One region of the Rhizobium sp. CECT 9324 genome, then DNA from elsewhere that is predicted to be linked to it. Evidence: predicted binding sites of a transcription regulator. Region 1 holds the regulator's gene; each other region holds the start of a gene.

Region 1 (7,974 bases):
GGCCCGGCTTCTCGCCTGGCCTTCTGCCCGGCATCGTGCAGTCAGCCGACCAGGCGCTTTTTTCTTTGAGAGACCAGATTTCCACCCGCATACGCACCGTCTTGCCGGGTGATCCCGGCGCATTTGCCGCGTCGATCATCACCGGCGAAAGGCGTTCGATGTCAAAGGCGGCGACCGAGGCACTTCGCCTTTCCGGCCTCGCGCATATCACGGCGATCTCGGGCCTCAACATGGCGCTCGCCGCCGGTATTTTTTTCGTCGGCCTGCGGGCGGGCCTCAGTCTGTTCCCGGTGGTGGCCCAGGCCTATCCCGTCAAGAAGATCGCAGCCGTGGGAGCGCTGATCGCAGTTACGGGCTATGTGCTGATTTCCGGCTATCAGGTCTCAGCGGTCAGGGCCTATTTGATGACCTCGATCATGCTGGTTGCGGTCCTTGTCGACAGGCCCGCCATCAGTCTGCGCAACCTTGCACTGGCTGCGACCATCATCCTGTTGGTCCAGCCTTCCGCCGTGATGGGCCCCAGTTTCCAGATGTCTTTTGCCGCGACCGCCGCTTTGATCGCCGGCTACGCCGGTTGGCGCAAAAGGCCCAGAGACTTTCTGCCGCGTTTTCGCGGGCGCAAGGTTTTGTTGCTTGCCGCCTTCGCTCGCTTCTTCGGCGGAACTCTGGCCACGTCGATCATCGGCGGACTGGCCACGGCGATCTTTGCCATTAGCCACTTTCACCGCCTCGCGACCCACAGTCTGGAGGCGAATCTCATTGCCATGCCATTGATTTCGCTTGTCGTCATGCCGGCAGGCTTCATTGCGATGATCCTGATGCCGCTTGGGCTCGATGCTCCATTTCTCATCGTCATGGGCTATGGCCTGGAATGGGTGCTGATCGTCGCGCACGAAATCGCCGGCTGGGGAGACGGCTACACGTTCTCCCGCCAGCCGGCATGGCTCCTGCCGACAACGGTTGCGGGTTTTTTGTTGCTCACGCTGCTGCGCACGCGTCTGCGCCATATCGGCACGTTTCTGGTTGCCTCCGCGCTGCTCACGGCATGCCTTTCGCCAAGAACACCAAGGGCTGATCTGGCGATCAGCGAAGATGGACGTCTCGTCGGTTTCTGGCCCGCCTCCCACACGCCCATCGACGATGATCAGCTTGCCACCAACCGCCAACGTCCGCCGAGCTTCATTTTCGACCAATGGCAGCCCGCGCTACGCATTGCCGGGACGATCCCGCCGGAAGAAATGTCCGGCACCGCCGCGCTTCTGTCGCCAGACCGGCCAAAGCGCACCCCTTTGTCGGGGACCGAAATATCAACAGCCCGCCAAAAACTCGAAGATCTCCTGAAGGTTGCCGATGAGAAGAATTTTATCTGCATCCAGGACGCTTGCGCCGCGATGCACCACGGCTGGCGCATCATAACGCTCGAACGCCACGAGGTAACCGGCATTGCCTGTGATCTCGCCGACATTGTCATCGTCGCTCAACGCCCGGGATTTGCACACTGTCGCTCCGGTGCTCGCCTGATTTCAGCCGAAACCTTGCGTGCCACCGGCAGCCTGGAAGTCTTTCTTCGGGATCGCTCCAGCAGGACAATGACGATCGTCCCGTCATTTGACGGCCCTGCACGCGCCTGGACCCGTCACCGCCTCTACGACTGGCGAAGCGGCTCACAGGCAGAGAGCCACACATCGCACGAGCAAGCCAAAGGCAACTCTCCTATCACAGGAGAAGTAAGTCGTTTGCCGCCGACCGACGGGCCAGCGTAACAGGGCGGGCCGGTTTAGTGATAGCGGCGGATCAGCCCGACGAGCTTGCCCTGGATCTTCACCCGATCCGGTCCGAAGATGCGGGTCTCATAGGCGGGGTTGGCGGCCTCGAGCGCAATGGATGCGCCGCGCCGGCGAAAGCGCTTCAGTGTTGCCTCTTCATCGTCGACGAGCGCGACAACGATGTCACCGGGATTGGCGTTGGACGCATTGCGAATGATCACGGTGTCGCCGTCGAGAATGCCGGCATCGATCATCGAATCGCCCTTGACCTCAAGCGCGTAATGTTCGCCCGAACCGATCATTTCGGCGGGCACGGTGATGTCATGCGTGTTGTTCTGGATGGCCGAAATCGGCACGCCGGCGGCGATCCGGCCCATGACGGGCACACTGACAGACGAAGAATTGCTATCACTGGCTGAGCGGCTCGGCGCAGAGGGAGCGGGTGGCGCCTTGCCAAGGCTGCCTTCGATCACGCTCGGTGCAAAGCCCCGGCGCGGCTGCAGGCTCGGCGTATAGGCCTCCGGCAGCTTGATGACCTCGAGCGCGCGGGCGCGATTGGGCAGGCGGCGAATGAAACCGCGTTCCTCGAGCGCAGTGATCAAGCGATGAATGCCTGATTTCGAGGCGAGGTCGAGCGCGTCCTTCATTTCGTCGAAAGAGGGAGGCACGCCGGATTCCTTCATCCGTTCGTGGATGAAAAGAAGCAGTTCCTGTTGCTTGCGCGTCAGCATATGCGATGCCCCAATTGGTGAAACAAATACAGAACAGACACTATATGTTCCATATGTGTTCCGCAAGTGGATAAATTTCCGTGAACATTGCATGCGTTTGGCTGACGGATCACAAAAAAATGGGCGCCAATAAGGGTGTGCGTCAAGGCGGATGTTTCGAAATATTCATGCAGCGATTTTCACGCAATCCTGATGCATTGCCTTGCATGGTGAAGCCATGGCGACGACACAGCGAACTCGGTTCAGCCTTTGCGGAAGCGACCGAGTTACGCGCAATGCTCGCTATTCTGGCATGGGATCATTGTTCGGAAAATGCCCGTGACATGCTGTCGGTAATCGGCTTGGCGAGATAGTTGAAAAATGTCCGTTTGTTGGTCTGGATCATCACCTCTGCCGGCATGCCGGGTGTCGGCGTGAAGCCCTGGACACGTGCAATCTCCGTCGGCGGTATATTGATCCTGGCGAGATAGACATCATGGGGCGCGGTAGACGTGTTTCCCGATTGCTGGAGCGCATCCGCCGACAGGTAAAAGACGTCTCCTTCGAGAACCGGCGTCGTCCGCTGGTTCAGCCCCACCAGGCGGATGGTGGCGGGTTGGCCAAGCTTCACGCTGTCGATATCGTTTCTGGGTATCTGCGCTTCGATGATCAGGGGCACACCTGCGGGCAGGATTTCGAGAATTGCCTTGCCGCTCTCAATCACGCCGCCATTGGTATGATAGTGGATTCGCACGACAGTCCCTGAGACTGGTGCATTGATCGTTGCCCGTTCCAGAATGTTTGCGGCTTCCCGCAACTGCTCTCGCACCATGTCGCGCTCGCCCTGGATGGCCTGCAGCCGTTCGAGTGCGTCTTCGCGATAGGCGCTTTCTGCGCGCAGTACTTCCTGCTCCCCCTTGGTCCGCTGTGCCTGGGTCTCGGCGATTTCCGCCTCAAGCCGCCCGATCTGGCCTTCCGCCTCGGCGATCGCGCGGAGAATGGCCTTGACCTCGTTTGCACGCGCGACACCCTTTTCCAGCAGGATTTGTTTTGCGGCGTATTCATCCTTGAGCAAATCGAGCTGGCGGATGGATGAGTCGCGTTGTCTCGTGTAGCCGATTTCGCGAAATTCGAGGGCCCTGATGTTCTGTTGCAGCAGCGCGATCTCGCTTGAGAGCTTTTGTCGCTGTGCTCTGAAATTGAGTTGCTGGCTGACCAGGATCGCCCAGACGTCGGGATCGCCGCGGTGCTCCTTCAGCAGCGACGTAAGGTCGAGCTTTTCAACCGTCTCGAACTGCGCCGTCAAGCGGGCGGCCGTTACATCCAGTCGCATGCGGCGCAGGAAAAGCTCACGCATTTTTGCTTGAGCCGCGGTCTCATCGAGCTGCACGAGCGCTTGTCCCTCGACGACCTGGTCGCCTTCGCTGACGAGGATCTGCTCGATGATCCCGCCTTCGAGATGCTGGAGGATCTTGTTCTGGCCGGTGGCGACGAAGCTGCCTTGAGCAATCACCGCTGCCGCCAGCGGAGCGGTTGATGCCCAGGTTCCGAAGCCGCCGAATGCGATGGCCATGAGCGCGAGGCCGACGACCGTTTGCTTGCCGATCGACCGCGGCACCTCGGAGTACCACTCGATATCATGGACTTTGGCGATGTCTGCCATATGCGTCGCTCCTATTGCAACTGATGACCGAATGAGCCGCCTTCGATATCGATGCCGCGCGCTTGCAACGCCTTCAGCACATCCATGCGCATGCCGAACAGGGCGACGGTGCCATTGACCAGCAAAAGGATCTTATCGACGTTGCTGAGCAGGGCAGGGCGCTGGGTTATGGTGATCATGGTGATCTTCTGCTCTTTCGCATGTTGCAGCGCCCGCATCAGCGCCACGTCACCGGCACTGTCGAGGTTAGAATTGGGCTCGTCGAGCACCACAAGATGGGGGTCGCCGAAGAAGGCACGCGCCAGCGCGATCCGTTGCTTCTGTCCGCCGGACAGCGGCGATCCATCGGCGGCGACCATGGTTTCGTAGCCGTGTGGAAGGCTTGCAATCATCTCGTGCACATCGGCCAGCATTGCGGCGCGGTAGATCTGCTCATCATCCGCGTCGCTTCGCATGCGGGCAATATTCGCCTTGATCGTTCCGGGAAACAGCTGGACGTCCTGTGGAAGGTAGCCGATGTTTTCGCCGAATTGCCGCTGATCCCAGTTGCGCAAATCCATCAGGTCCAATCGGACATTTCCGGAGGTCGGCAGGATGGACCCGACCAGCATTTTGCCCAGGGTCGTCTTTCCGGCGCCGGAATTTCCGATGACCGCCAGAGAATCGCCGGGTTGAAGCGCGAAGGAAATGCCGTTCAACACGACCCTCTTTGTGCCTTGCGGCACATAAAGCAGCCGCTCGACGTCAAGCCGTCCCTCAGGTTTCGGCAGGTTGAGCCGCTCGAAATTGAGCGGAGAGGCTTTGAGCAGCGCAGTGATCCGTCCATAGGCGGCGCGCGACTGGCTAAACTGGTTCCATCCTTCGATCGCGCCCTCGATTGGCGCCAGCGCACGTCCGGCAATGATGGAGGACGCAATGACCATGCCACCGGTGAGTTCGCCCTTGATCGCAAGATATGCCCCCCAACCGAGCATGGTCACTTGCGTCAGAAGGCGCACACCTTTCGAGATTGCGGCAATGGCGATATTCCTGTCTTGCGCGATCACCTGTGCCTTCAGCGAAGCTGCCGTGTCCTTGCCCCAGATCTGCACCGCCTCCGGTATCATGGCCAAAGCATTGATGATCTGGGAGTTGCGGGTCATTGAATCCAGATGCAGGTTGGCTTTGACCTGCGCCGCGTTCGCGTCGGCAAAGGGTGTGGCCGTTACCCGCTGGTTTATCTGGGTGAAGATCAGGAGAAGGATGGCGGTAACCACAACGATAAAGCCGAGATGCGGATGGATGAGAAAAACCGCGATCAGGAATACCGGCGCGATCGGCGCATCGAGAAAGGCAAGCAATGTCCGCGAGACGAGGAATGTGCGGACTTGCTGGAGGTCACCGAGTGTCTGGTATTCTCGACCGTTGCCCTGCAGGGACGCGCGGGCCGCGGCACTCAGGATCGGCGCTCCAAGTTGCGCCGCGACCTCCACAGCGGTGCGCATCAGGATGAATCGGCGCAAGGCGTCAAAGGCGGATTGCAGAATGATGGCGCCGATGATGACGATCGTCAGCATGATCAGAGTGTCTGTCGATCTGCTGGTCAAAACACGGTCCGAGATCTGGAACAGATAGATCGGTATGGCGAGCACCAGCAGATTGCTGGCAATTGTGAAGATCATCACAATGAACAGGTTGCGCTTGACCGCGTGCACGCCGGCCTTCAGGCTTGCGTTGAAGTCGACCTGGCCCAGTCTTTTGTGAAACGTGCCATCGCCTCCCGATCCCCTGCCGCCTCGGGTTGCTACCGGCTTGTCGGTCGTCACCACTTCGGCCTTCACCGGACCGCAATCCCCGTCGATCACCTTCATGCCGTCCGGGGCTCGGGACTCATGCGGCCGGCTCGGTGGTGCGTCGGGTTCCAGCGGTGGTTCTTGTCGGGTTTCGCCCGAAGGTTCCGGAGCAGGTGTCTCAGGGGTGTCGGGCTGGCTGTAGGCGACCCGCAGGTTTTGCGGCGGACGCACGGGCTGGGCTGACGTAGCCGATTGCGGCCTGGAGTTGCTGACCTCGGCTTTCAGATAGTCTTCGACGGCCCGTTCAAGTCGGGCATACGTGCCGTCCGAATCGTTCGATACTTCCAACCGTGGCGTTCTCGGCTCTGCCTTTCTCTCTGCGGGCTCGATCGGTGTCTCAAGGCGCTTGCGGGTTTCCGACATACATATCCCCTTTAATGGCCAATCATGCTGTTAACCCCGTCGCCTGAATGCCCGTCATAGTCGGACGGCAGGCACGAGTGATCCGATGCCGTCGAGTGATCGTCCGGATCGAGCATGGAATCGTCGAGAAAAAGCACGGCCTCGTTGACCAGCGCATCGGGATCCGGATTGCCAAAGTCCGGTTGCCCGGAAATAAGCTCGGCTTGAAACAGCGTTTCCTGCGAATATTGCTGTCCCCCCACATATGTCTTTCCCACGGAATCGAGATCGATGATCGTGGCATTGTTCAACAGCGCGTTTGAGCCGGTCTCGATTGTCCAGCCGGCATCGAGATTGGGCGCAATCGCATCCATCGCCAGCGCGATCTGATCGCTGTCGCCAAGGATGTTCGTCTGGCGGATGTATTGCAGGTTGATCAGGTCGCCGCTGACATAGAGAACCCGCAAGCCTTGCAGGCCTGCAAAAGCCTCGTCGGACAGCAATTCCGGCGCGATGCTGCCTTGCCCGTTTGCAAACGAAGCCAGTGTGGTGAGTTGGTCCTGCGACAGAGAGTCGAAGCGATCCGAATCGCCGATGGTGGCGATTCGGGCCTGATTCCAGAGCAGGTTTTCCGAGGATGAAACAGAGCTTTCTCCCGAAGTCTGAAAATCCGCCGTCGCGCCGACAAAGTCGTTGTCGAACAGCACATTCATCTGGTGAATGATGTTCGCGTCGAAGATCGAGCCGCCGATAATGATCAGGTCGTAGGAAAAACCCAGCTCGAACACTGATGCGTGGTTGACGCCGTAATTGTCGCCGGCGACCACGCTCGTGGTCACGCCAGACGAGGAGAGGATGCCGACATCGTCGTCGCTCATGAAAATGATCTGTTCGAGCCAGTTGACGATCATCAGGTCGCCATGGATCTCTGTGACCGCCCAGAACGCCGGATAGCCATCGTTGGCTGCCGCATCTGAGGTTGCGCCGGCAGACGTGTCGAGATGATCGAATGTTGCGATGTTGAACATCTCGTTCGCCGCCGCATCATGGGTCCAGTCGCTGACCGCAGACGTGATCGCGTCTGTATTCCACAACGCATTGATTTGAATGATGGCATTGGCTTCAATGTGGTCTCCGGCGACGATGGTGACAGTCGCGCCCGTCCAGAAGTTCTGCAGCACAACGTTGTTGATGAGCGTGTTGCCGCCAGTATGAACCTCCACGGAGACCTCAATGGCGACGGTACCGTCATCCATGGTCCAGGTGTTGGAGTTTTCGCCTGCGCCGCTCTCTTCGACCTCGCTGTCGTCCGCGTCATCTGCCTCGCCCCCGTCTTTGGCGAAGGCGTGATGATCCTCCAGGGCAGGTGCCTCCTCAACGAGTTCACCATTCACATAGATTCCGTCGATGCTGGATGCGCTGATATGAACCTGAACAGCATCTTCGCCGCCGGGCGCTTCCTCCAACTGCTCGATGATCGTCTTGATGACGCCGACCATCTCATCGCTCGATCCGGGACGAGCCAGATCGCCAAGAGGTGAAAGTGCTGCGGCCTCTTCGAAGCCCTTGAGCACCGCGCCGTCATCGATCGGCTCCGGACTGAAGGTGAGCCCATGACCGCCGACGCTGAAATAGTCGTCGTCGGACAGTGAGATGGCTTG
Region 2 (7,974 bases), 780 kb from region 1:
ATCTGTTCCTCCAGTTGGTCATCGGCCTGACGCCCTTGCAGGCCGCCCTCTGGTCAATTCCCTCTTCGCTGGTCTTCACGGTCATGTCCTTTCAGGCCTACCGCGTCACTAATCACCTGGGACCGGTTCGAACCGTTTTGCTGGGTCTTGTGGTCAACGCGGCGGGTGCGGCCAGCATGGCGGTCGCCGCCTACTATTCGAGCCTGGTCGGCGTCCTGTTTTCCAGCATGATCATCGGCCTGGGCTTCGTGCCGGTAATTCTGACCACCACCGGGCTTATTGTCGGCACGGCACCGCCCGAACGCGCCGGCTCGGCATCGGCCATCTCCGAAACCAGCGCTGAGTTCGGGGGCGCGTTGGGAGTGGCCGTTCTCGGCAGCCTCGGAACACTGGTCTATCGCATGGTGATGTCCGGCGCGGACCTTTCCGGGCTCGACAGCCAGTCTGCAATGGCGATCACGTCGTCGCTGGCCAGCACTGTTGAGATTGCCCAGAGGCTCGGTGGCCCCACGCCGACATGGCTGATTGAGGCGCGCGCGGGCTATGCACTCGGCTTTGCCATCTGTTGCGCCCTTGCCGCCGTCACCCTTCTCGTCCTCGCCGTCGTCGCCAAACGCGTTTACGACAGCGCACATATCGACGAGACGGCACTTCAGGCACATTGAAGGCCGCGCTACCTCAGACCAGCCGCAACAGCGTTTGGACCGCCTGCATGTCCGACTGAAACCGCGCCACTTCCCGTTGCCGCATCACTTCGTCGGGAATCCGCAGCAGATAGGAGGGATGGACGGTGACAAACAGGATCTGTCCCTTGGCAAGCGCGACGGGATGGCCACGCACATCCTCCAGTGGTTTGCGTTCGCCTGTCAGGGAGAAGTAAGCGCTTCCGCCCATGGCGACCACGATCTTCGGCTTGACGATCTCCAGTTCGCGCGCCAGCCACCAGCGGCAATGTTCGATCTCCCCGACATTCGGTCGCTGATGGATCCGTCGCTTGCCACGCATCTCGTATTTGAAATGCTTGACCGCATTGGTCACATAGCTCCGTTCGCGCTCGATACCGGCAGACGACAGCGCGTGGTCGAAAACCGTGCCGGCCGGGCCGACAAAAGCGCGACCGGCCAGATCCTCCTGATCCCCCGGCTGCTCGCCGACAAACATCAACGCGGCATCGATAGGCCCTTCGCCAAACACCGTCCGGGTGGCGTGGCAATGCAATGCACAGCGTTCGCAGGTCTCCGCTTCGCGCTTCAGCAAGGCCAATGCGTCACGCGGAGCACGACTGAGAGCCCCCTCCTCATCATCCGCCCTCTCCTGCCATGCAGCTTGTAGTCGTTCATGGAAAGCCGGAGGCTGGCTCGCCTGACGTGCCGCCATCTCGGCCACCCTTTGCTCGGCACCCGCAATCAGCCCGGGGATCAGATCGGCCTCCGGCATGTTTTTCCAATATTTCTTCGGCATCTCCGCCTGCATGGCTTTGATCTTCAGCCGTGCCGGATTGAAAATATTGGCAAAATAGGTTCGCCAGAGTTCGTCCGTCGCATCCTCGGCCTGTGGTCTTTCCGCGGGCACGGTCGATGTTTCCAGGCTGCGGCCATTCCACATCGCCGATCCCTTGGGCGTGGCGATCAGCCAATCCATATCGGTGAACCGCCGCTGGAAAAAGGGCGCGGTCCGGGCCACGATGAAATGCTCCGGTTCGAACCACGCGACAAAAGCCCGGCGCCCGCCCGCCTGCCCCGGGGGTCCCTCCCTAAACCGCACGAACGCCGTCATCTTGTGCGCATCGCGGCGAACATTCTTGATCAGTGCCTTCAACTGTATGATGTCCGGATCGGCAGCATCGCCCAACAGCGACCGATCGCGCTGCAGACGCCATAAAATGCGGTAAAGCAATGAGAACCGATCCGGCTCGCTGTGGCACAGCGCAGCCTCGGCTGCCTGAACAAACGCTTTCGGCACGCTGAACGCTGCGGTCATGCTGTCAGCCGAGGCTTGAGCGACGGGCACCTGATCGATACCGAACAGATCCGCTGCCCCGTCTGATTGCGTCCACCGCACGTCATCGGGATGGGTATGCGCGGCCAGCAGGGCGCGCGCGGCATCACGCCATTCGCCGAGATTGCCCCGTCCCTCGAGTGAGACTGCTCGCATCAGAGCAAGGACAGTTGTTCCGGCTCTGGCGCAAACACGGCCCGCAGGTCGGAACGCTCCAGTGTCCGGTGTGGCGACCACCCCTCCGCGACGATGAACGGCCGCACCTTCTTGAGAACGACGCCCAAGCGTGCCAGGTCTTCCAGACGCACGGTTCGGTGCCGGCGCGCGGCCAGCAGAGCTTTGACCGTCTTCGTACCGAAACCCGGCACCCGCAAAAGCGTCTCCCGATCGGCCGTGTTCACGTCGACCGGGAAATCCTGCCGATTGGCCAGTGCCCAGGCGAGCTTGGGGTCGAGGTCGAGGTCAAGCATGCCGTCGGCGCGCGCAGACGTGATTTCGGCGACCGAAAAGCCATAGAACCGATAGAGCCAGTCGGCCTGATACAGGCGATGCTCACGCACCAGCGGCGGCTTGATCAGCGGAAGATGGCGCGAACTGTCCGGGATCGGGCTGAAGGCCGAATAGTAGACCCGCTTGAGCGAATAGCTGCTGTAGAGCCGGGCACTGGAACCAAGGATCGTCGCATCGTTGGCGCCATCTGCGCCGACGATCATCTGCGTGCTCTGCCCGGCCGGGACGAACCGCTTGCGGCGTCCGGTGTAGGTCGCCTCCCCTGCCGCTTCGATCTTCAGGCGCAGCTCGCCCATCGATCGTCGAATCCCGGCCGGGCGTTTCTCAGGCGCGTAGTTCTGCATGCCCTGATCCGTTGGCAACTCGACATTGATCGACAAACGGTCGGCATAAAGCCCGGCCTCCTCGACCAGACGCGCTGACGCCTCCGGAATGGTCTTCAGATGAATATAGCCCCGAAAGCCATGCTTGGTGCGCAGGTCGCGGGCAATCTGCACCATCTCCGCCATCGTATCATCCGAAGATCGGATGATGCCGGACGACAAAAACAGCCCTTCGATATAGTTGCGACGATAGAACTCGATGGTCAGCCAGACGACTTCATCGGGTGTAAAACGCGCCCTTTCGACATTGCTCGATGACCGGTTGATGCAATAGGCACAGTCATAGATGCAGAAATTCGTCAGCAGTATCTTCAACAGGGAAATACACCGACCGTCCGGCGCATAGGCATGACAGATACCGGCTCCTTCCGTCGAGCCGAGCCCGCCGCTTATCGAAGAATCGCGCTTTGTGGTTCCGCTTGAGGCGCAGGAAGCATCATATTTGGCCGCATCCGACAGAATGGCGAGACGTTCTTTCAGTGTCTTCCTCATAGGTTTGTTCACTATATGTTCTTTTTTCCGTCGTCAAGATTGAAAGGCTGTGACGGGCTACATTCCCGATCGCTCGTAGCGGAAAACCTGGCAGACATCTACGCGAGCGACAGAAGAAAAAGTGACATCGCCACCGACGCGAATGCAACTAGAAGCAGTAGACAGAAGCGAGGAACAATCGCCATTGGAGGGCCTTTCCAATTGACAAGAGTAGCGCGCACGCAGTGTAAGAATTCACGAAAATGATAGGAATATCATAAGCTTGAACCACCATCAGTCAGCACATACCCACACGCGAATCCCGCTCTGTCGAAAACTCTGGAAATTGCGTCTGGCAATCTGCTATAGTCCCGACAGATGTGATTTGTGACACGGTTCCGTAGCTTTGCTTCGGAACCTGTTTTCTTTTGTGCCCGCGCTCGCGGACGCTAAGACCGAAGGAAGAGGTAATGGTAGACAAAGTACCGATGACGCAGAACGGCTTCGTCAAGCTGAACGAAGAGCTTCGCTGGCGCCAGCAGGAGGAACGTCCGCGCATCATCGAGGCAATCGCTGAAGCACGCGCCCATGGCGATCTTTCCGAGAACGCGGAATATCATGCTGCGAAGGAAGCCCAGAGCCACAACGAAGGTCGCGTCGGCGAACTGGAAGACCTGGTCGCGCGCGCAGAGGTGATCGACCTCTCCAAGATGTCCGGTTCCAAGATCAAGTTCGGCGCCACGGTCAAGTTGATCGATGAAGACACCGACGAAGAGAAGACCTACCAGATCGTCGGCGACCAGGAAGCCGACGTCAAGGCTGGTCGCATCTCGATCTCCTCGCCGATTGCCCGCGCCCTGATCGGCAAGGAAGTCGGCGACAATATTGAGGTCGTCGCGCCTGGCGGTTCGAAGGCCTACGAAATCCTCGCCGTTCAGTGGGGCTGATCACCCAGGAGACGCATGTGGCATCCGAACCGACAACTTACGTGGATCCATCCGAGATCCTCGTGATTGCGCCGAATTTCAAGCAGCGTCTCTCCGGCGTCACCTCGACGATCATCCAGCTTGTACCGGTCCAGAACAGGCTCGGCCACCGCGTTGCGGTGATCGGGCCTGGATTGCCGGCGCACCTGCCCCATATCCGGTTTGTCGATCTGTGGAAGCTTTGGCGCAAGCCGAAAGACGGTAAAGTCCGCGTCTGGCACGCCCGCCGCAACATCGAGATGTTGCCGGGCCTCGTCTTGCGCGACATCCTGCGCATGCCGCTGAAACTCGTCTTCACCTCCGCCTCACAGCGCAAGCATTCCCGCTGGACGAAATTTCTCGTCTCGCGAATGGATGCGGTTGTCGCGACCAGCGCCAAAACCTCGACCTATTTGACCGTACCGAATACGGTGGTCATGCATGGCATCGACGAGCAGCGTTTCCGCCCTGCGGCCAACAAGGCTGCAGCCAAGCAGGCCCTAGGACTGAACCCGCAGCAAAACCATGTCGGCTGTTTCGGCCGCGTCCGCCACCAGAAGGGTACCGACATTTTCATCGACGCGATGATCGAACTCCTGCCAACACGGCCGGACTGGATCGCAATCGTCGCGGGCCGCGCCACGGCCAAACATGCAGACTTCGAGCGGGGCCTGAAGGACAAGGTCCACTTAGCGGGACTTCAGGACCGAATTCTTTTTGTCGGCGAGCATACCAATATCAATGACTGGTACCGCGCCCTCGACCTGTTTGTCGCGCCGCAGCGCTGGGAAGGTTTCGGCCTCACCCCCCTGGAGGCAATGGCTTCCGGCGTGCCGGTGATCGCGACCGATGTCGGCGCATTTCGTGAATTGATCGCAGTGGGCGACCATGAAACCGGCGTCCTGCTCGAAGACACCAGCACCGCGGCCATGGTGAAAGCCACCACGCTTCTGATGGACAATGCGGAGCGGCGGACAACTGCCGGACAGCGCGCGATCGAAAGAACCCACGGGTCTTTTTCTATTGAGGGCGAAGCGCAAGGTTTGCAGCATATCTATGAAAACCTCTTGGCCGGCTGACACCCGCACTCTGTCAGGGCGAAACACTATATCTCAGACGCCGACAGAGACTCCATCACTCGAAAGCAACAAGACACGCTCATGAATGCCCCCAGTTCCGCTGCCCCTGCCATCTCTCAGGAGCCAGAAGCCTCATCGGTGAATATCATCTGCATGAAATGGGGCACGCTCTACGGCCCGGAATATGTCAACAATCTCTGCCGAGGCGTGCAACGCCACCTGAAGCGCCCGCATCGTTTCGTCTGCTTCACCGACGACACCACAGGACTGGATCCGGACGTCGAAACCGCCCCCCTTCCCGCCTTGAAGATGCGCGACGGAGAAACGGACACGCGCTGGAGAAAACTGTCGGTGTTCGCCAGTGACCTTGCCGGTCTCTCCGGACCCACACTTTTTTTCGACCTCGACCTGGTCGTTGTCGGCAGCCTCGATACCCTGTTCGAGGCCCCGGGCGAGTTTCTCATCATTCGCGACGATGATCTGTTTCGCACCAAGCCCTTCCGTTGGCTCAACCGCAAGCGGGACACGTTTCTGGCGATGGTCGGCAATAGCTCCGTCTTCCGCTATGAATTCGGCGCCCATACCGATGTACTCGACGACTATCTGGCGGATCCGGCAAAGGCAGCCGTCGACTACGAACACGAGCAGCAGTTTCTGAGCGACCACATGTTTCGCGCCGGCAAGCTGCGCTATTGGCCGCGCCAATGGTGCGTCAGCTTCAAGAACGACTGCGTTCCGCCGAATTTTGCAAGCTTCCTGCGCAATCCGTCGCTTCCGCTCGATGCGCGGATCGTCGTCTTCGCCGGTAATCCGAAGATGGCCGAGGCGCTGAATGGCGGCGGTCAGAAATGGTATCGCCGCATCGGCGATGTCAGCTGGCTGCGCAAAGCCTGGTACGGCGCCTGAACTGTCTTAAACTGCCATCATCCGGCGGACGTCAGATTTCCACCAGTCCGAGTTTCTTGACCTGACGGATGGTGAGCATGGTGCGCACGGTGTCGACATGCTCGTTGGCGGTCAAAACCTCGATGACGAAATCCTGAAACTTGGTCAGGTTTTCGGCAACGCAGTGGAGCAGGAAGTCGCTGTCGCCGTTGACCATCCAGGCCTGACGGACGATCGGCCAGCCATCGGTTGCCGCAGAAAAAGCCTTGAGATTGCCTTCGGACTGATGTTTCAGCCCGACCATGCAAAAGGCCACCAGATCGTAGCCGAGCTTAGTTGCGCTCACCATCGCATGATAGCCCTCGATGATCCCGGCTTCTTCAAGCTTGCGCACACGCCGCAGGCATGGCGGCGCCGAGATGCCGACCCGCTCCGACAATTCGACATTGGTCATGCGTCCATCGCGCTGCAACTCCCGAAGGATTCGAAGATCTATGGCGTCGAGTTCCACTTTCAGCACGGTCGGGCCTTTCCCAAATCACCGTCTGTTATCTAGCCGAACCGCCAAAATACGCAACATTCTGTCCAGAATGCGCACAAATATTACGCCCCTGATGAAAGCCCTGTTGCTAATGCAAAGCTGCCCTTGAATAAACATGGGGAGCGTTCATAAATGAGCTTACAAATATGAGCGCGGTCCATGTCTCGGATCCTTTGCTCTGTCAGCCGTTTTGAAAGGATCCATCATGTCTGCCCGCCACACAAAGGTGTTGATTATCGGCTCCGGCCCCGCCGGCTACACGGCTGCCATCTATGCCGCCCGTGCAATGCTGAAGCCTGTTCTGATCGCCGGCATGGAACAGGGCGGCCAGTTGATGATCACCACGGATGTGGAGAATTATCCTGGCTTTGCCGATCCGATCCAGGGTCCGTGGCTGATGGAGCAGATGCTCAACCAGGCGGTCCATGTTGGCACCGAGATCGTCAGCGACCTCGTCACCGAAGTCGACACCAGTCACCGCCCTTTCACCGTCAAGACGGACAGCGGTCAGGTCTGGACGGCCGAAACACTGATCATATGCACCGGCGCCAAGGCCAAGTGGCTTGGAATCGAGAGTGAGCAGCATTTTCAGGGCTTCGGCGTTTCCGCCTGCGCGACGTGCGATGGTTTCTTCTATCGCAACAAGGACGTCATCGTCGTTGGTGGCGGCAATTCAGCCGTCGAAGAAGCCCTCTATCTGTCGCATATCTGCAAGTCGGTCACGGTCGTGCACCGTCGCGATTCCTTCCGCTCGGAAAAGATCCTGCAGGAACGGCTGTTCGCCAAGGACAATATTCGTGTGATGTGGAACACTGCAGTCGATGAGATTACCGGTGCGCCGGCCAAGCCGCCGATGCCGCCGTCGGTCTCCGGCGTGAAGCTGCGCGACACGCTGACCAACGCCATTGTCGACATGCCGATAGATGGCGTATTCGTGGCGATCGGCCATGCACCGGCGGTCGAACTGTTCAAGGACAAGCTCAAGCTGAAGTCCAACGGCTATCTCTGGACCGCACCGGATTCGACCGCAACCGACGTGCCCGGCATCTTTGCTGCCGGTGACGTGACCGACGACATCTATCGTCAGGCCATTACCGCTGCCGGCATGGGCTGCATGGCGGCACTGGAGGCCGAGCGTTTCC
Region 3 (7,974 bases), 330 kb from region 1:
GGACGTAGCGAATTACCTCTTCGCGGCGATCCTGGCAGAAGTCGATGTCGAAGTCGGGCATCGAGACGCGATCCGGATTGAGGAAGCGTTCGAACAGAAGAGAGAAGCGCAGTGGATCGACGTCGGTGATGGTCAATGCATAGGCGACCAGCGAGCCTGCACCGGAACCACGGCCTGGCCCGACCGGAATATCGTGCTGCTTGGCCCATTTGATAAAGTCGGCAACGATAAGGAAGTAGCCGGGAAACTTCATGCGCTCGATAACGGACAATTCGAAATCGAGCCGCTCGCGATATTCGTTCTCCGCGTAGCCCTTGGCCATGCCGAGCGTTGCCAGACGCATGTCAAGGCCTTCGACTGCCTGCCGCCTAAGTTCGAGGGCTTCCTCGCGCTCCGCCTCCTGCGGATCATCACTGCCGCCGGTGAAGCGCGGCAGGATCGGCTTGCGCGTGTCGAGGATGAAAGAGCAACGCCGTGCAATCTCGATCGTATTGTCGAGCGCTTCCGGCAGATCGGAAAAAAGCTCAACCATTTCGGCCCGGCTCTTCAGATAATGATCCGGGGTCAGGCGAAACCGGTTGTCGTCCGAGACGATGGCGTTGTGGGCCACCGCCATCAGGGCGTCATGGGCATCGTAGTCGGCACGCGAAGGGAAGAAGGCCTCGTTGGTCGCGACCAGGGGCAAATCATGATCATAGGCCAGTTGCACCATGCGGCGCTCATGGCTGCGGTCGTAGTTGCCATGACGCTGCAGCTCGACATAAAGCCGATCGCCAAACAGCGCCTTCAGCGCCAGAAGCCGGTTCTCGGCCTGCGCCTTGTGGCCGTCCTTCAACATCAGGTCCACAGGGCCGTCGGATGCGCCGGTTAGCGCAATCAGCCCTTCGGTGCCCGCCTCTTCGAGCCAGGACATCTTCACATGCACCGCGTGACCGGCATCGCCGCCGAGATAGGCGCGACTGACGATATCGACCAGACGCTCATAGCCTGCCGGATTGGCAGCCAGAACGACAAGCGAAGGCAATTTGGCCACATGGCCATTGCGCTTCTCGCCCGACGCGTCCTCCATATCGATCGACAGCTGACAGCCAATGATCGGCTGTACGCCGTCGCCGATCGCCTTCTGGGAAAATTCGAGCGCAACGAAGAGATTGTTGGTGTCGGTGATCGCAATGGCAGGCTGGCTGTCGGAAACCGCTTTACCCAGGATCTTTTTCAGCGGCAAAGCGCCTTCCAGGAGCGAATAAGCCGAGTGCACCCGAAGATGAACAAAACCGGGGCTTCCACCCAAGAGATCGGAAGCGTCCTTGCCGCCGCTTGCTTCGCCCATCGGGTCTATCCTCACGCATTCTGAATCGGCGCGATTTTCAACGTTCCAAGATGCGAAGTCCAGCGGAGTTTGCTCCGGCAAAGCCTCTCTCTACAGCTTTGCCGGAAGAGTTGTCAGAGCGCCAACATGATCAGCGACATGCTGCCAACGAACATGGCTAGGGAGGCGAATGCAGCAACGTCACGAAGTATTTCGGTCATGTCTGTCTCCTGTCTCTTTATGTTTTTAATTTGTTCTCTTTCTGTTCTGTTGTCAACCAAAAAAAAGCCCATTGCAAGCGGAACAAAATCCACCTCGCAATGGGCCTGGTCTGCATCCTGATGGATCAGGGGTGGAATTCGACAATCTTTCCGTCGACCAATGTCACGCAGCGATCCATGCGGCGGGCGATCTCGTGGTTGTGGGTTGCGATCATCGCCGACAGGCCAGACTGGCGCACCAGCGCCTCCAGCGCCGAGAAGACATAGGATGCCGTTTCCGGATCGAGATTGCCGGTCGGCTCGTCGGCCAGGAGAACCAGAGGTGCGTTGGCAACCGCACGCGCGATTGCGACGCGCTGTTGTTCGCCGCCCGAAAGTTCGGCCGGACGATGCTCCGCCCGCGGGCCGATGCGCATGTAGTCGAGAAGCTGCTTGCCGCGCTCCTTGGCTTCGGCATGCGGCAGACCGGCAATCAGCTGCGGCATCATCACATTTTCAAGCGCGGTAAATTCCGGCAGCAGGTGATGAAACTGATAGACGAAGCCGACGGAATTGCGCCGGATCGTCGTGCGCTGTTCATCGCCAAGGTCATGGCAGGCGATACCACCCACTGTCACCTCGCCTGCATCGGGATGCTCCAGCAGGCCTGCGATATGCAAAAGTGTCGACTTGCCTGTGCCTGATGGCGCCACCAGCGCCACCGTTTCACCGGTTCTCAAGGTGAAATCGGCCCCCTTCAGAATGGAAAGCACGGTTTCGCCCTGGCCATAATGGCGGTCGATGCCGGCAAGCGAAAGAACAACGTCGTTGGCCATCGGGTTCGGCATCCTTATTCGTAGCGCAATGCCTGCACCGGATCGAGGCGCGAGGCCCGCCAGGCAGGGAGGATGGTCGCGAGGAACGACAGGCTGAGCGCCATGACCACCACCGAAATCGTCTCGCCGACATTCATGTCGGCGGGCAGCTGGCTGAGAAAATAGAGTTCCGGATCAAACAGCACCGTGCCCGAGACCCAGGAAAAGAACTGGCGGATCGATTCGATGTTCAGACAGACCAGTACACCGAGCAGGACACCGGCAAACGTGCCTGTCGTGCCAATGGCAGCACCCGTCATGAAAAAGATGCGCATGATCGCGCCGGACGTTGCCCCCATGGTGCGCAGGATGGCGATGTCGCTCGCCTTGTCCTTGACCAGCATGATCAGGCCGGAAATGATGTTGAGCGCGGCGACGAGCACGATCAATGTCAGGATCATGAACATGACGTTGCGTTCGACCTGCAGCGCCGAGAAGAAGGTCTGGTTGCGCTGGCGCCAGTCGGTGATGAAGATCTGGCGGCCGGCCGCCTGCTCGATCAGCGGGCGCAGGTCATCGACGGCGTCCGGATCTGAAATGAACAGCTCGATCGACTGGACGATGCCTTCGACGTTGAAATAAAGCTGCGACTCCTCAAGCGGCATGTAGATGATCGACGCGTCGTATTCCGACATGCCGATCTCGAAGATGCCTGACACCGGATAGGACTTGACCCGCGGGTTGACACCCATCGGCGTCACGTCACCCTCCGGTGAAACAAGCGTGATCGTGTCGCCGGCGCTCAGGCCCAACTGGGCTGCCATGCGCGAGCCGATCAGCACGCCCTCGCCGGCATTGAAACCGGCCATGTCGCCGGAGCGGATATTGCTGGCGACAACGGTGAGCTTGGCAAGATCCTCGGGACGGATGCCACGAACCAAGGCGCCGGTACCTGCCCCTTCCCGCCCCGAGGCCAGCGTCTGGCCTTCGACAAGCGGCAGAGCCATGGTCACGCCTTCAACCGCCGAAAAGCGGCTGGCAAGATCGGCATAGTCGTTCAGCGGCTGATCGATCGGTTGTACGACCATATGGCCGTTGATGCCGAGAATGCGTGAGACCAGTTCGGTGCGGAATCCGTTCATCACCGCCATGACAATGATCAGCGTCGCCACGCCGAGCATGATGCCGACGAAGGAAAAGCCGGCGATCACCGAAATGAACGCCTCCTTGCGCCGCGCTCTCAGGTAGCGCCAGGCGACCATGCGTTCAAAGGCGGAAAAAGCCCTCGCGGCGGTGCCCTTTTGGGCTGTGCCCGTCTCGTTGCCAGCGGCTTTGCTCGCCATGGTGTCTCCCTGCTTTCGCCCTTAGGCAGTCAGCTTGTTGATCGCCGCTTCGATCGTCATCGTCTCGCGCGCTCCGGTCTTGCGGTCCTTGAGCTCGATTTCGCCAGAGGCGACCGAGCGAGGACCGGCAATGATCTGCACCGGCACGCCAATCAGGTCTGCCGTGGCGAACTTGGTGCCTGCGCGATCATCGGTATCGTCGAGCAGAACATCCTTGCCGGCCTTGAGCAGGGCGGCGTAGAGCGTTTCGCATGCGGCGTCGCAAGCCTCATCGCCTGCCTTCATGTTGATCACGGCAGCATCGAACGGCGCAACAGATGCCGGCCAGATGATTCCGTTGTCGTCATGCGAGGCTTCGATGATGGCGGGAACAAGGCGTGACGGACCAATGCCATAGGAACCCATGTGGACAAGGTGTTCCTTGCCGTCCGGACCCTGGACCTTGGCGCCCATCGGTTCGGAATATTTGGTGCCGAAGTAGAAGATGTGACCGACCTCGATGCCGCGGGCGGACAGACGATCGCTGTCGGGGATCGCGTTGAACGCCGCCTCGTCATGCATTTCGGATGTCGCGGCATAGACCGAGGTCCACTTGTCGAAGATCGCCTGCAGGCCGGCAACGTCGTCGAAATCGGTATCCTCCGGCGGGATGTCGAAATCGACGAAAGCCTTGTGCGAGAACACTTCCGACTCGCCGGTATCGGCCAGAATAATGAATTCATGGCTGTGATTGCCACCGATCGGGCCGGTATCGGCGCGCATCGGGATCGCGCGCATGCCGAGACGGGCGAATGTGCGCAGATAGGCGGCGAACATCTTGTTGTAGGAATGGATCGCATCGGCCTGGGTCAGGTCGAAGGAATAGGCATCCTTCATCAGGAATTCGCGCGAGCGCATGGTGCCGAAACGCGGACGGATCTCGTCGCGGAACTTCAACTGGATATGATAGAGGTTGAGCGGCAGGCTCTTGTAGGACTTGACCGATGAGCGGAAAATGTCGGTGATCATTTCCTCGTTGGTCGGGCCGTACAACATCGGGCGGTCCTGCCGGTCCTTGATGCGCAGCATTTCCTTGCCGTAGTCCTCGTAGCGTCCGCTCTCCTGCCAGAGTTCGGCCGACTGCAGCGTCGGCATCGAAAGCTCGATGGCGCCGGCGCGGTTCTGCTCTTCACGAATGATCTTGTTGACCTTGTCGAGCACGCGCTTGCCAAGCGGCAGCCAGGAATAGATCCCCTGGCTCTGCTGACGGATCATTCCGGCCCGCAGCATCAGACGGTGGGAGACGATTTCGGCTTCCTTCGGGTTTTCCTTCAGGATCGGCATGAAATAGCGCGACAGACGCATAACAATTTCCAGCTGGTTGAAGATCCCGGCCAAATGGCGGAATCAGCGATTGAATTGGGATATCCGGATGCGTTCATAGCCGTTTCAGCATCCGATGAAAACCCGCAAGCGGCATCGCGCTCTTTCACCCACAAGCGGTCGTCAGAGCCACAAAAAAGCCAGAGGCGCAGTGGCGAATGCTGGAGTTTCATGGCAGTTCTGCGACATTTCAGGCCAATGCGATTTTTTTCGGTGACTGTAGCATTTATGCAAATTTTAGGGGTGACAACGTCCATGGATTGGGCTAGTTTCAGCCCATAAAAGAGGCAGGGAGTTCAAATTCTTGCCATTGTCGCGGTAAAGTCTTGGGAGGATCAGATCTTAGGCGCGCTTGTCGCAGCCCCTTAATTGGTGAAGGATCACGCGATTATTTGAACAAGGTCTTCACAGACCTTGTTTTTTTTTGGCCTGTTGAAAGAGCATGAAATGCGGCAGGCGTCGCTGCCACTCTTCAAAAGGACCACTCTAAAACCCAGACTGTTACTTGCCGAATTCCGGGAGAATTCTGGGCAAGTCGTTGACGCTGATGCCGAAATACGTGCTCGCCACGTACCAGCCGCCATAGATCAGTGCCGAGACGATGGTCGTCGTCATCATGACCCGAAGGCCGCGAAAGCGGGTCGGCGCACTGGCAACGGTGCCCGGAACCACATTCCCATCTTCCGCTTGCGTGCGAAGGCCGATCGGCAGGACGACAAACAGCGTTAGCCACCAAATGACGAAATAGACCGCCAGCGCTGAAATGATCGCCATATGCCTGTTCTCCACTAGCCGCGCGTGCGGCCCATCTTGCATGTGGGCCCAGTATGAGCCCGATACCGGACACGCCGGTTGCTATAATGCCTTGGAGCCCGCGGCACAAAGGACAAAGCGACGCATCAGACCTGTTCGAGCTCGATCAAGGTTCCGTGGAAATCCTTCGGGTGAAGGAAAAGAACCGGCTTGCCATGGGCGCCGGTCTTCGGATCGCCGGATCCGAGGACCCTTGCGCCGGCTTCGATCAGTTGATCGCGCGCGACCAGAATGTCATCGACCTCATAACAGATATGATGCATGCCGCCATCGGGATTTCTGGCGAGGAAGGCCGCTATCGGCGAGCCTGTGCCCAATGGCTCGAGCAGTTCCACTTTGGTGTTTGGCAGCTCGACAAAAACCACAGTCACCCCGTGCTCCGGCAAGGCCTGCGCCTGTGAAACCTTCGCCCCCAGCGTATCCCGATAGCTTGCGGTGGCGCGCGCGAGATCGGGAACGGCGATGGCGATGTGATTGACCCGACCGAGCATACTGCTTCTCCTCGAAAATCGATGCGGGGACACTAAAGTGGTTGCCCCCGCGCCGTCCCTCAAACTTTGGTCAGGAAGACAGTGACGATCGGCTTCTTGCCCCAAGCTTCATTGGCAGCAGAGCGCACAGCGCGCCGGACGGCTTCACGAACCATTTCGAGTTCCTTGCGGCGGGTGCGCGGAATGCTCTCGACGGCGCCGAGAACGGCGTCATACAGCGTATCCTCCATATCTTCGCCCTCATGGTCGAGTTCGGGAAGACCGAACGCCACGACATCAGGGTCACCGACAAAGTCGTAACGGCTATCGAGAAGAACATTGATTGCCACATGACCGGCAAAGGAAAGACGCTTGCGATCCGCAATGCCCATTTCTTCGAGGTCGCCAACCAGTCTCCCGTCCTTGTAGACGCGACCGAACGGGGCTTTTCCGATCACTTCGACGTCACCTGGCGCAAGACGCAGGATGTCGCCGTTGCGCACTTTCGGCACCGTCTCGATACCGGCCTGACGGGCAAGTTCGCCCTGGGCAACCAGATGCGCCGCCTCGCCATGAACCGGCACAAGGATCTTCGGCCTGGTCCACTCATACATCTTCAGCAACTCGTTGCGGCGGGGATGTCCCGACACATGCACCAGCGCCTCGCTATCGGTGACGATATGCACGCCCTGCTCGACCAGACCATTCTTGATGTCCTGAATGGCCTTTTCGTTGCCCGGGATTGCGCGAGACGAAAAGACGACCGTATCGCCTGAGGCAAGAGCGACATTGCGCATCTCATCACGCGACAGCTTTGCCAGCGCTGCGCGCGATTCACCCTGGCTACCGGTCAGGATGACGACAACCTTGTCGCGCGGAATAAAGCCGAATTCATCCTCGGCGATGAATGGACGCAGTCCTTCCATGATGCCGATATCCTGGGCGACAGCCGTGACGCGCTTCAGCGAACTGCCGAGCAGCAGCACTTCGCGACCCGCGGCTTCTGCCGCCAGGGCGATCGAGCGGATACGCCCGACATTCGACGAGAAGGTGGTAATCGCAACGCGGCCTTCGGCGGCCTCGATAATCTTGCGCAGGCCCTCGGACACTTCCTCTTCCGAGGGCGAAACGCCATCGCGCAACGCGTTGGTCGAATCGCACATGACAGCCAGCACGCCTTCATCGCCGACGGCGCGGAAGCGCTGCTCATCGGTGATCGGGCCGAGCGACGGATTGTGGTCGATCTTCCAGTCGCCGGTATGCACCAGATTGCCAAGTGGCGTGCGGATGATCAGCGACATCGGCTCCGGGATCGAGTGATTGACGCCGATCGCCTCGATCGAGAAAGGACCAACATTGATCGTATCGCCGGCCTTGAACGGCGTGATCGGAATTTCGGCACGGCTGCCCTCGTAGGCGCGCTTGGCTTCGAGCATGCCGGCGGTGAAGCCCGAAGCATAGACCGGGACGTTCAGGCCCGGCCACAAATCGTTCAAGGCGCCGTAGTGGTCCTCGTGCGCATGGGTGATGATGATGGCCTTGAGGTTCTTCTTCTGCTTCTTGATGAAGCTGATATCGGGGAAGACCAGATCGACACCGGGCAGTTCGGGACCGGCAAAGGTCACGCCGCAATCGACCATGATCCATTGACGGTTTGCGGCC

Evidence for each region. The regulator LexA, encoded in region 1, represses DNA repair genes until DNA is damaged. The targets are predictions, from matches to a motif close to TGTTCNNNNTGTGTTCNG.
Region 2: the regulator LexA is predicted to act here: its motif matches at 3,389-3,406, upstream of LQ231_RS15205 (putative DNA modification/repair radical SAM protein).
Region 3: the regulator LexA is predicted to act here: its motif matches at 1,562-1,579, upstream of dnaE (DNA polymerase III subunit alpha).

The regions. Positions count from the first base shown of each region.
Region 1 covers NZ_CAKKMZ010000001.1:2,339,840-2,347,813, forward strand. Annotated here, with positions in the region: gene LQ231_RS11625 (ComEC/Rec2 family competence protein) at 1-1,763, shown strand, start outside; gene lexA (transcriptional repressor LexA) at 1,778-2,497, opposite strand; gene LQ231_RS11635 (HlyD family type I secretion periplasmic adaptor subunit) at 2,796-4,139, opposite strand; gene LQ231_RS11640 (type I secretion system permease/ATPase) at 4,151-6,334, opposite strand; gene LQ231_RS11645 (hypothetical protein) at 6,346-7,974, opposite strand, start outside.
Region 2 covers NZ_CAKKMZ010000001.1:3,122,594-3,130,567, forward strand. Annotated here, with positions in the region: gene LQ231_RS15195 (MFS transporter) at 1-665, shown strand, start outside; gene LQ231_RS15200 (UdgX family uracil-DNA binding protein) at 679-2,154, opposite strand; gene LQ231_RS15205 (putative DNA modification/repair radical SAM protein) at 2,154-3,383, opposite strand; gene greA (transcription elongation factor GreA) at 3,833-4,309, shown strand; gene LQ231_RS15215 (glycosyltransferase family 4 protein) at 4,327-5,406, shown strand; gene LQ231_RS15220 (hypothetical protein) at 5,545-6,312, shown strand; gene LQ231_RS15225 (Lrp/AsnC family transcriptional regulator) at 6,344-6,811, opposite strand; gene trxB (thioredoxin-disulfide reductase) at 7,038-7,974, shown strand, end outside.
Region 3 covers NZ_CAKKMZ010000001.1:2,012,030-2,020,003, reverse strand. Annotated here, with positions in the region: gene dnaE (DNA polymerase III subunit alpha) at 1-1,330, opposite strand, end outside; gene LQ231_RS09985 (ABC transporter ATP-binding protein) at 1,656-2,345, opposite strand; gene LQ231_RS09980 (lipoprotein-releasing ABC transporter permease subunit) at 2,360-3,667, opposite strand; gene proS (proline--tRNA ligase) at 3,689-5,011, opposite strand; gene LQ231_RS09970 (DUF1467 family protein) at 5,531-5,803, opposite strand; gene mce (methylmalonyl-CoA epimerase) at 5,929-6,333, opposite strand; gene LQ231_RS09960 (ribonuclease J) at 6,393-7,974, opposite strand, start outside.